One region of the Pectobacterium punjabense genome, then DNA from elsewhere that is predicted to be linked to it. Evidence: predicted binding sites of a transcription regulator. Region 1 holds the regulator's gene; the other holds the start of a gene.

The links. The regulator CRP, encoded in region 1, controls carbon source genes, mostly activating them, when cyclic AMP is high. The targets are predictions, from matches to a motif close to ATGTGANNNNNNTCACAT.
Region 2: the regulator CRP is predicted to act here: its motif matches at 3,679-3,696, upstream of E2566_RS20950 (PTS mannitol transporter subunit IICBA).

The regions. Positions count from the first base shown of each region.
Region 1 is NZ_CP038498.1:4,260,160-4,265,968, forward strand. It holds gene E2566_RS19380 (hydrolase) at 1-840, shown strand, start outside; gene E2566_RS19385 (YheU family protein) at 842-1,078, shown strand; gene E2566_RS19390 (phosphoribulokinase) at 1,203-2,072, shown strand; gene E2566_RS19395 (OsmC family protein) at 2,186-2,593, opposite strand; gene crp (cAMP-activated global transcriptional regulator CRP) at 2,971-3,603, shown strand; gene argD (bifunctional acetylornithine/succinyldiaminopimelate transaminase) at 3,747-4,973, opposite strand; gene E2566_RS19410 (aminodeoxychorismate synthase component II) at 5,094-5,669, opposite strand.
Region 2 is NZ_CP038498.1:4,626,835-4,632,643, forward strand. It holds gene E2566_RS20940 (MltR family transcriptional regulator) at 1-196, opposite strand, end outside; gene E2566_RS20945 (mannitol-1-phosphate 5-dehydrogenase) at 308-1,456, opposite strand; gene E2566_RS20950 (PTS mannitol transporter subunit IICBA) at 1,518-3,425, opposite strand; gene E2566_RS20955 (DUF3053 domain-containing protein) at 3,936-4,652, opposite strand; gene glyS (glycine--tRNA ligase subunit beta) at 4,929-5,809, opposite strand, start outside.

The sequences.
Region 1 (5,809 bases):
CCACGCGTGGTGCTGTTCCACGGGCTGGAAGGCAGCTTTCACAGCCCATACGCCCACGGCCTGCTACATGCTTGTAAACAGCGCGGCTGGCTGGCCGTCATCATGCATTTTCGCGGGTGCAGCGGTAAGCCCAACCGGATGAAACGCATTTATCATTCTGGCGAAACCAGCGATGCCAGCTATTTTTTGCACTGGATGCAAGAAACGCTGGGCGCGGCGCCTACCGCTGCCATCGGTGTTTCTCTCGGCGGAAACATGCTGGCCTACCTGCTCGGTCAGCAGGGTGAAGGCTGTTCCCTGTCCGCCGCCGTCATCGTTTCCGCGCCGTTGATGCTCGAACCTTGCAGCCGTCGGATGGAACAAGGATTCTCCCGCGTCTATCAGCACTACCTGCTGCGCCTGTTGAAACAAAACGCCAGCCGCAAGCTGGCAGCTTACCCGGACACGCTGCCGATCCAGTTGCCGCAGTTGAAGCGAATCCGCCAGTTGCGCGAGTTTGATGACGTCATTACCTCCCGTATCCACGGCTTTCACGATGCCACTGACTACTATCGACGCTGTAGCGCGCTGCCGCTGTTACCTCAAATACGCAAACCACTGCTGATCATCCACGCAAAAGACGATCCTTTTATGACGTCAGAGGTCATTCCCGATCTGTCGCAGTTACCGTCTAATATTGAGTATCAACTAACGGAACACGGCGGGCATGTTGGCTTCGTGAGTGGTACGTTATTGAAACCGGAAATGTGGCTGGAACAGCGCATTCCCAACTGGCTTAGCCCATTCTTGGACCACGCCGCCGATCCTTCTTCAGGAACCACTTTTACTCAGGAACCCTAGCGTGATTATTCCCTGGCAACAGCTCGATCCAGAAACGCTGGATAACATCATCGAATCTTTCGTGCTGCGTGAAGGCACCGATTATGGCGAGCAGGAACGTTCGCTGGCGCAGAAAGTAGAAGATATCCGTAGTCAGCTCCAATCTGGCGAGGTCGTTTTGGTGTGGTCTGAGTTGCATGAGACGCTAAATATTATGCCACGCGGGCAGCTCAATGCAGGTGGACATGCTCCTTATTGAGCATGGTGAAAGACGTGAAAGAACGCGCCAAACATGCTAACAATGGGAACCATTACGTCATTTTTGAGAATGTGCGCAGGCTTTCAGCCTATGCGCGCATCGCGATCACGGAGTCACGCGCCTTATGTCACATCAGCATCCGATTATTGCGGTTACTGGTTCCAGCGGAGCGGGAACCACGACAACCAGCTTGGCCTTTCGTAAGATTTTCCAGCAGTTCGATCTACGTGCAGCCCAGTTAGAAGGCGATAGCTTTCACCGCTATACCCGCCCGGAAATGGACATGGCGATCCGCAAAGCGCGTGATTTAGGGCGCCACATCAGCTATTTCGGCCCAGAAGCGAATGATTTCAGCCTGCTAGAACAATCGTTTATCGAATATGGTCGACATGGTCGCGGCCAGACGCGTAAATACCTCCACACCTACGATGAAGCGATTCCCTATAATCAGGTTCCCGGGACATTCACACCGTGGGAACCCATGCCGGAACCTACCGATATCCTGTTCTACGAAGGGCTGCATGGTGGTGTGGTCACCGAACAAAATGATGTGGCACAGCATGTCGATTTGCTCGTCGGCGTAGTACCGATCGTCAACCTGGAGTGGATTCAAAAGCTGATTCGTGACGTCAATGAACGCGGTCATTCGCGTGAAGCGGTGATGGATTCTGTCGTCCGCTCCATGGAAGACTACATCACCTATATCACGCCGCAGTTTTCTCGTACGCACATCAACTTCCAGCGCGTACCCACCGTGGACACCTCTAACCCGTTTGCCGCCAAGTCAATTCCTTCACTGGACGAAAGCTTCGTCGTCATTCACTTTCAGGGGTTGGATAATATTGATTATCCCTATCTGCTCGCCATGTTGCAGGGGTCGTTTATCTCCCACATCAATACGTTAGTCGTTCCCGGCGGGAAAATGGGGCTAGCGATGGAGCTCATCATGGCACCGCTGGTACAGCGGTTAATCGAAGGGAAAACGATAGAATAAGCATCAAGATACACGGGGAGACCACAGGGATGAGGCCTCCCTACGGGAACCTCCCCCTATGTTTCCCCTAATAACAGGCTTAAGTGACCAGAATGAGTACCCAGAGAAAGGGATTATTCCAGCACTCTAATTTCGTGACTGTGCGTCACCTCGACGGCTTTGCCCAGCATCAATGCCACAGAGCAGTATTTTTCCGCTGACAGGGCAACAGCTCGCTCGACGGCTTTATCGGTCAGCCCTTTTCCCGTCACGGTAAAATGTAGATTGATATGGGTAAATAAGCGCGGCGCTTCAGAGCGGCGCTCCGAGGTTAATTTCACCTCACAATCCGCCACGTCATTGCGACCTTTTTGCAGAATCGACACCACATCAATCGCGCTGCATCCCCCTACGGACATCAACACCATTTCCATCGGACTGGGCGCTTTATCGCCGGAATTACCGTCCATCAATACCTGATGCCCTGATGCGGATTCGCCCAAAAACGTTAAGCCTTCAACCCATTTTACCCGAGCCTGCATGATGCCTCTCCACTAAAAATTTTTTGAAAATTTATACCGTTACTGTACAAAAACCAGCGTTAATCAGAGCTTTGTCATGCTGAAGCGAGACAACACAAGACACATCCTTAAAGCTGTGTTAAAACGAAAATAGAATAGACCTTTTCTGGACAAAGCCAGAAACGAAGAAGATGATGATGACGTAGCCAGACATACCCAGCCACGTTTACGGTGCGGCAAGGCAGCAACCGGAAAATCAAGGGTACAGTGGTTCCAGTATATTCCCTGACGTCATTCTGACTAGACTGAATTTTATTTTTTTAGCAGTTAAACACGCCGTACAGGGAACTCTGACCCCTGTAATTTGCGCAGTGAATTACAACAGAGGATGATAGCGAATGGTTCTCGGCAAACCGCAGACAGACCCAACTCTCGAATGGTTCCTTTCCCATTGTCATATCCACAAGTATCCATCGAAGAGCACGCTGATTCACCAAGGTGAAAAAGCAGAAACGCTTTACTACATCGTGAAAGGCTCTGTCGCAGTGCTAATCAAAGATGAAGAAGGCAAGGAAATGATTCTTTCCTACCTCAATCAGGGCGATTTTATTGGTGAGCTCGGCCTGTTTGAAGAAGGTCAGGAACGCAGCGCCTGGGTTCGGGCAAAAACCGCCTGTGAAGTGGCTGAAATTTCCTATAAAAAATTCCGCCAGCTCATCCAGGTTAACCCGGATATCCTCATGCGCTTGTCTGCGCAAATGGCAAGCAGACTTCAGGTTACCTCTGAGAAAGTCGGCAACCTCGCCTTCCTTGATGTGACCGGCCGTATCGCCCAAACATTACTCAACCTGGCCAAACAACCTGATGCCATGACGCATCCAGATGGCATGCAAATTAAAATTACCCGTCAGGAAATTGGGCAAATCGTTGGCTGCTCGCGTGAAACCGTGGGCCGCATTCTGAAAATGTTAGAAGACCAGAACCTGATCTCTGCGCACGGTAAAACGATTGTCGTTTACGGCACTCGCTAAATCCCTGTCGCTGTACCCTACCAACAAAAAAGCGTGAAGCCTCTGCTTCACGCTTTTTTTATGGCGAGCTTCCTGCTCACCACCCTACGGGTCGTTGCTAACGCAACGCTGAAAAACGTTCCCTACGTTTTTTTATGGCGTAATCAGTTTGCTGCGTTAACGACCTGCGCGACGGCTTTAGCGAATTTCGCCATTCCCTGCACAATATCGTCTTCATCAATAATCAACGATGGCACAAAGCGGATCACGTTCGGCCCTGCCATCAAAACCATCAGTCCCTGCGCCGTTGCAGCAGCCAGGAACTCTCCCGCGCGGCCATGCCACTGCGGTTTCAACTCGGCACCCAACAGCAGCCCCATCCCGCGGATTTGCTCGAATACGCCGTACTGCTGGTTAATTTTCTCCAGTTCACTGACAAAGCGCTCGTGACGAGCCGCTACGCCCGACAGTACTTCCGGCGTGTTGATAATATCCAGCGCTGCTTCCGCCACCGCACAGGCCAGAGGGTTACCGCCATAAGTGGTACCGTGCACCCCAACCGTCATGGCTGATGCGATCTCTTCTGTCGTCAACATCGCGCTAATCGGGAACCCACCGCCCAACGCTTTAGCCGTTGTCAGGATATCCGGCGTAATACCATAGTGCATATAGCTGAATAATTTACCAGTACGCCCCATCCCGCTCTGCACTTCATCAAACACCAGCAACGCTTTATGTTGATCGCACAAGTCACGAACGCCCTGCAAAAATTCAGGCGTAGCGGGGGTAATTCCGCCTTCACCCTGAATCGGTTCCAGCACGACCGCACAGGTGTGATCGTCCATCACCGCTTTAACCGCAGCGAGATCGTTGAACGGAACATGCACAATATCGGCAGGCTTAGGCCCGAAACCATCGGCATATTTAGGTTGTCCACCAACTGAAACGGTGAACAGCGTGCGACCATGGAATGCATTGTAGAAGGCGATGATCTTGGTTTTATACGGACTATGGCGTTTAACCGCATAGTGACGCGCCAGCTTAAATGCGGCTTCGTTAGCCTCTGCACCAGAGTTAACAAAGAACACGCGATCGGCAAAAGTGGCATCGATCAGTTTGCTGGCAAGGCGTAGCGCAGGTTCATTCGTGAAAATATTGCTGGTATGCCACAGTTTTTCGCCCTGCTGCTGTAAGGCGTTAACCAGCGCCGGATGGCAGTGACCGAGCGCCGTGACCGCGATACCACCGGAGAAATCGATATATTCTCGGCCATCCTGATCCCAGACGCGGCTCCCCTTACCTTTCACTGGTACAAACTTCGCGGGTGCATAAACCGGCAAAATAACCTTATCGTGGGTATCCCGTGTCACTGCTTTCTGCTCTGCTGCCATTTGCTGCCTCACTCTGCTGTCCATTACGTCAGAAATGAAAATATAGTCAATAAATATGCATAAAAAATCAATCGCAGGCAATATTAAATCAGCCGATGAAGAAAATAACTTTCTATACGATTAAATTTTAAGGAAATTATCCAAAAGCTGATGCCCTTGCTGGCTGAGAATGCTCTCAGGATGAAACTGCACGCCTTCCAGCGGCAATGAGCGATGACGGACTCCCATAATCTCGTCACGCTTCCCTTCATATTCGCTCCAGGCGGTAACCTCAAAGCAAACGGGTAGCGAAGCGGGATCAATGATGAGCGAATGATAGCGGGTAACCGTCAAAGGCTGGGCCAACCCGGTGAAAACACCCGTATTGTTGTGCACAATTGCTGAAGTTTTGCCATGCATCACTTGCCGCGCCCGCACCACCCGCGCGCCGAACGCCTGCCCCATCGCCTGATGGCCAAGACACACACCCAAAATAGGCAACTTATCAGCAAAGTGACGAATAGCCGCCAGTGAAATGCCCGCCTCGTCTGGCGTACAAGGGCCAGGAGAAATCACCAACCGCTCGGGCGCAAGCCGTTCAATCTCGCGCAGCGTCAGTTCATCATTACGCTTCACCACGACTTGTGCGCCAAGCTCACAAAAGTATTGATAAAGGTTGTAGGTAAAGGAGTCGTAGTTATCGATAATTAGCAGCATATTGACTTAATGTTATGATAAATATTAGTTATTTAAATTAATCCTACTCTTGATATCCACAATAATACCCGAAAATTATGCCAATGAATTTTTCATAGACGCATGCAACACTGATTATTGTATCTGCGTATAGCTAGAAG
Region 2 (5,809 bases), 370 kb from region 1:
TCACCGCATAATCATCTTTACGGAACACCTGCAACATCAGGATGCTGACCGCTTCAGCCAGTAATTCAACGGCACAGAGCATAAAGTCGCGCACTGTCTTCCCTGAGTTCAGCGCTTCCAGAACCCGGTTTTCAAACGCCTGTGTTTCTTCCATCGTCACTTCTCGACCCTTTAAACCCGCACACAGCATACCCATCTCGGTAGCATGCTTACCGGCAGGTGTGGCGACATCGCATCCCCGACGTCGCCCGTATACCTTTACACCGTGTCGAAAAGACCACACTTGCCTGGTGACGAGACGCGCCGATTACTGCATGGCGTTATACACATTCACTGCTTGCGCGACAACCTTGCTGTCGGCATCCAGACCAGAAATCTGCACCAACGCCGCCTGCACGCCCTGGGTGTGGATTAACTCAGCCAGTTCCAGCGCCTGCGGATCTTGTTCGCTGCGATAATGCATCGCCGCGGCAATACCGGTAATCAGGTTGTCATGCGGTAAATGGTATTCCAGCGTTCCCAGCAGCGGCTTGATCAGACGGTCTCCTGCACTCAGCTTACGCAGCGGCTGACGACCAACGCGTTCGACATCATCATGCAAATGGGGATTTTCAAAGCGGCTGAGAATTTTGTTGATATAGGCAGCGTGCTTATCCGCATCAAAACCGTAGCGCTTGATGAGTACCGCGCCGCTCTCTTCCATTGCACCTTTGACCACGGCTCTGACTTTCGGGTCAAGAATTGCATCGCGGATCGTTTGATGGCGCGCCTGCTGACCGAGATAGGCCGTAATCGCATGGCCGGTATTAAGTGTGAACAGTTTACGCTCGACAAACGCCATCAGATTGTCGGTCAGTTCCATACCGGGAATCGCTGGCGGCTCACCGCAGAACTGGGTTTTATCGACGATCCATTCGCTGAAGGTTTCTACCGTCACCGCCAGAACATCATCGCTACCGACTTCGGAAGGGGGAACGATGCGATCTACGGCGGAATCGACGAATCCCACATGCTCGACCACCCATTCCTGATGGCCTTCCGGCAGCAGTTTCAGTACATGTTGTTTTAACTGGCTGGTGCCACGCACCATATTTTCACAGGCAATAATGTTCAACGGCCGGATATTGCCGTCTTCGTGACGCTTAACCAGCCCCTGAGCGATAGTTCCGGCGATTTTTTCCAGAATCTGTGGCCCCACAGCGGTCGTCACCAAATCGGCCACGGCAATGAGCGCGACAGCATCCTGACTGCCGCTGTGAACGGCGCTAACGTTGCTGACGGTATCAACCTGCGTGTTATCACCGACAATCCGCACCGCGTAGCTTTTACGACTGTTCAGGGCATCTAACAGCGGCTGATTGACGTCAGCAAATGTCAGTTCGACGTTGGCATCCGCCAGCAATTTCCCAATAAACCCGCGGCCAATATTACCCGCGCCAAAATGTAATGCTTTCATGAGACGTAACCTTAAAAAGACATAAAAAGAGGCCGCCCGAAGGCGGCACTAGCCAAATTAATCAGGCACTCTTTTTACCGGAGAGTAAGTCGAGTACTTCCTGAACGTCCTGCGTGTGTGCCAGACGTTCAATAACCGCGTCATCATCCAACGCATTGGTCAGGCTGGTGATGACCTGAATATGTTCGTTGTTACGGGCAGCGATACCGATAACCAGACGCGCAACCTCATCCTCTTCATCGCCAAAGCGAACGCCTTCAGGATATTGGCAGAAGACAACGCCAGTTTTCAACACGCGGTCTTTCGCTTCTATCGTACCGTGCGGCACGGCGATCGACTCGCCCAGATAAGTGGAGGTCAGCTTTTCACGCTCCAGCATGGCTTCAACATACGCAGGCTCGACGTAGCCGCCTTTCACCAGTTGCTCGCCGGCGAAACGAATTGCCTGCTCTTTGTGTGTCGCATGCTGATTCAGGAACACGTTACCCGCCCCCAGTTGGAACAGGTTCGTCTGCGTGTCGACTACAGCGGATGCAGGCGTCGCGACGGTTTCAGGCTGCGCGGCACCCTGCGCTGCCACAAGACGAGCAGCCAGATCGCTATACAGACCGCTATCAAGGAAGTTGGTCAGAGAAATGTGCTGTGCCTGCGGCGCATGGCGCATAGCGCGTTCAGTCAGATCGCGGTGCGTAATCACCAGATCGACATCGTCCGGCAGGCTATTGATCGCGCTGTTGGTCACCGAAATGTTGGTCAGCCCAGCATCCTGAACTTTCTTACGCAACACGCCAGCACCCATCGCGCTGGAACCCATACCAGCATCACACGCTACGATGATTTTACGCACGGTGCTCATATCACCGCTGACGCCCGTGTTAGTCGCTGCACCTTTAGAAGACGCTTTCATTTCCTGCACACGACGCGTCGCATCGCCCAGGTCTTCTTCTTTTTGCTTGGTGCTTTTCAGCAAAATCGCCGACACGATGAAGGACACCGCGAAAGCCGCTGCAATCGCCGCCAGGTTAGCGAAGTAAGCACCTTTTGGTGTCATCGCCAGCACTGCAAGAATGGAGCCCGGAGAGGCTGGAGAAACTAAGCCACCGCCTAGTACGCTCAGCGTAAACACGCCAGTCATCCCGCCCAGAATCACCGCGATAATCAGACGCGGATTCATCAGGACATAAGGGAAGTAGATTTCGTGAATCCCGCCCAGGAAGTGGATAATCGCCGCACCCGGTGCTGATTCTTTCGCGTTACCACGCCCGAAGAACATATAAGCCATCAGCACGCCCATACCTGGACCTGGGTTCGCTTCGATCAGGAAGAAAATAGATTTGCCGGTTTCCGTCGCCTGCTGAATACCCAGTGGAGAGAAGATACCGTGGTTAATCGCGTTGTTCAGGAACAGAATTTTCGCTGGTTCAACGAAGATGGACGTAAACGGCAACAGGTTGTTCTGTACCATCAGGTTAACGCCGGAAGCCAGCACCTGAGAGAAGACTTCAACCAGCGGACCAATTGCCAAAAACGACAGAATTGCCAACAACATACCGATAATACCGGCAGAGAAGTTGTTGACCAGCATTTCAAAACCGCTCTTGATTTTACCGTCGACCATGCGGTCAAAACGTTTAATCGTCCAGCCGCCCAGCGGGCCCACAATCATGGCACCGAGGAACATCGGGATGTCGGTTCCGACGATCACACCCATCGTCGTAATTGCACCCACGACACCACCACGCTCACCGAATACCAGACGTCCGCCAGTATAACCAATCAGCAATGGTAGCAAATACGTAATCATCGGGCCGACGAGCTTCGCCAAGGTTTCATTGGGAATCCAGCCGGTAGGGATAAACAGCGCGGTAATAATACCCCAGGCGATAAATGCGCCAATATTGGGCATCACCATATTACTGAGGAAGCGACCAAAGTTTTGCACTTTGATCTTAATATCTGGTGAAAGCATAAAAACACACCCCTATTGAAACGCGCTGACAATAAGAGCGCGTGGTAATTATCGTGAGACGGCGTGGCAACGTGTGTTAGTCGCAGCGATGGTTAGCAACAACCGACAGTCTTATTTTTACCGAGATATCGACGGTTACCGAAAGCTCAGCTGTTATAAAAACACCGATTGCCACAAAAATATTTCCGTCATTATTACTGTATGCAGCGCGGACTCTAACACGCTGTTTTCATACCGCAACCTCATGGCAGGAACGTGACAAAAATCACACAACCACCCTACATCAACGATACAAATAGGTGATTTACTTCACAAAAAAACGTTAAAAATGAAAAACTAAACAGATTCGTAGACAAATACAGCGTCTTATATGTGATTTGCATCACACTTTAAGTGGTCATGTTTGTTTTATTTATGTGATTCAAATCACAATTTATTTTTCTCCTCTCGTCCGTCACACTCATTTTATCCAGAATACCTACCCGCTAATATCGACTCGCCAAGAGGCTATTAGGGATAATTCACGCCATTTACCCCTCTGAGCGCATTCATCACATTCTGTTGCTGCACAGGTAATGCCGCCACCATACTGTTATATTGCGCCGCCTGCTGTGGGGTGCGGAATTGGACAGATGCGCCGTTAAATACGGCCTGATCGCCCTGAGCCTGGAGGAAATCACCAACCTGAATCAGGCTTTGTGCAAACGATGTGGCGCCAGGAATAACAGGTAACAACGCATTCGTCGGCTGTATTACCGTGCTCGCATAGAGCCGCTCATAAGGAATTTGCACCTCTTCGGGCTGCTTTAACGTACGGTGGGCATTGTCAGCCTGCGCTTTTGCCGCCTGAACATGCTGCGCCAACAGGCTCATGGTTCCAACAGATTGCCTGAGCGCATCACGCTGTGTCAGATAGTCTTTAGGGACACGAATACGGGAAATTTGCCCCAGCATCGGCGTCAGACTGCCGGATACGGCTTGATTAAACTGCTGAGAAAAGGTGGTTAAAATCGCATAATCGTTGGCAAAATTGCCAAAACTCTTCTTCTGCTCTTCCGTCAATGCGGGCAGCGTCCCATCCTGCTGCGACTGTGCGCTTTGCAGAAATGCAATGAATGCCTTGCGCTGGTCGGCCTCACTATCACCGCAGGCAGCAAGCTGTAATGCCGCCAGAATAACCAGAACTGGCAGCAGCCAGCGTGAACGGTACGTCATCAGCCTTCTCATTCCCTACTCCTGTTATGCTTACTGCCCCGCCAGCCGTGCTTTATTTAGACAAAAACACGCTGACGACGGATTTTCCATGACAAGATTTTCTACGATATAAGCATAGTCGAATCGGGCTTGCTGTGTAGAAAAAGGCCAGCTCTTACAACGAATACCGACTGTTTAAGTCTCGAGATACACGGGGCGGCTATAGGTGGGCGTTCTGGAATGAGAAGAAAATAGCCCCCGAATAGGAGAACCTATTCGGGGGCTAAGATGACAATGACGCAGTTATCGTTATTGCAGAACGGAAATATCCGCAACCTGCAAGAACAGCTCTCGCAGTTGGCTCAGCAGCGTCAGGCGGTTCACACGCACCTGCTCATCTTCCGCCATGACCATCACCTGATCGAAGAATGCATCGACCGGTTCGCGCAGCGAGGCCAGCTCAACCAACGCTTCCTGATAGCGGCCTTCGGCAAACAGCGGCGTCAGTTTGTCACGCAGCACGACAAGGTGCGTTGCCAGCGTAATTTCCGCCGCATCTTTCAATACGGCAGCGTTGACGCTCTCATTCAGCGTATCGGTAGACTTAGCAAGAATGTTGGAAACGCGTTTGTTAGCTGCTGCAAGCGCCGCTGCTGCATCCAGCGAACGGAAGTGGCTAACGGCTTTCACGCGGGCATCGAAATCAGCCGGACGAGTTGGACGACGCGCCAATACCGCCTGAATGGTATCCACACTGTGCCCTTCTTCCTGATACCAGGCACGGAAACGACCGAGCATAAACTCAATCACGTCATCCACAACCTTGGTATTAGTCAGCTTGCTGCCATACAAACGTACCGCTTCTTCGGTCAGCGTCTGCAAATCGAGCGGCAGACGTTTTTCGACAATAATACGCAGCACGCCGAGGGCTGCGCGACGCAGTGCAAATGGATCTTTGTCACCTTTTGGATGTTGGCCGATGCCAAAAATCCCTGCCAGCGAATCCATTTTGTCGGCAATCGCCAGCGCACAAGCCACCGCAGAAGACGGCAGTTCATCACCCGCAAAACGCGGCTGATACTGCTCATTCAGCGCAACAGCAACATCTTCGGCTTCACCATCATGACGCGCATAGTGCATCCCCATCACGCCCTGCGTGTCGGTGAATTCGAACACCATGTTGGTCATCA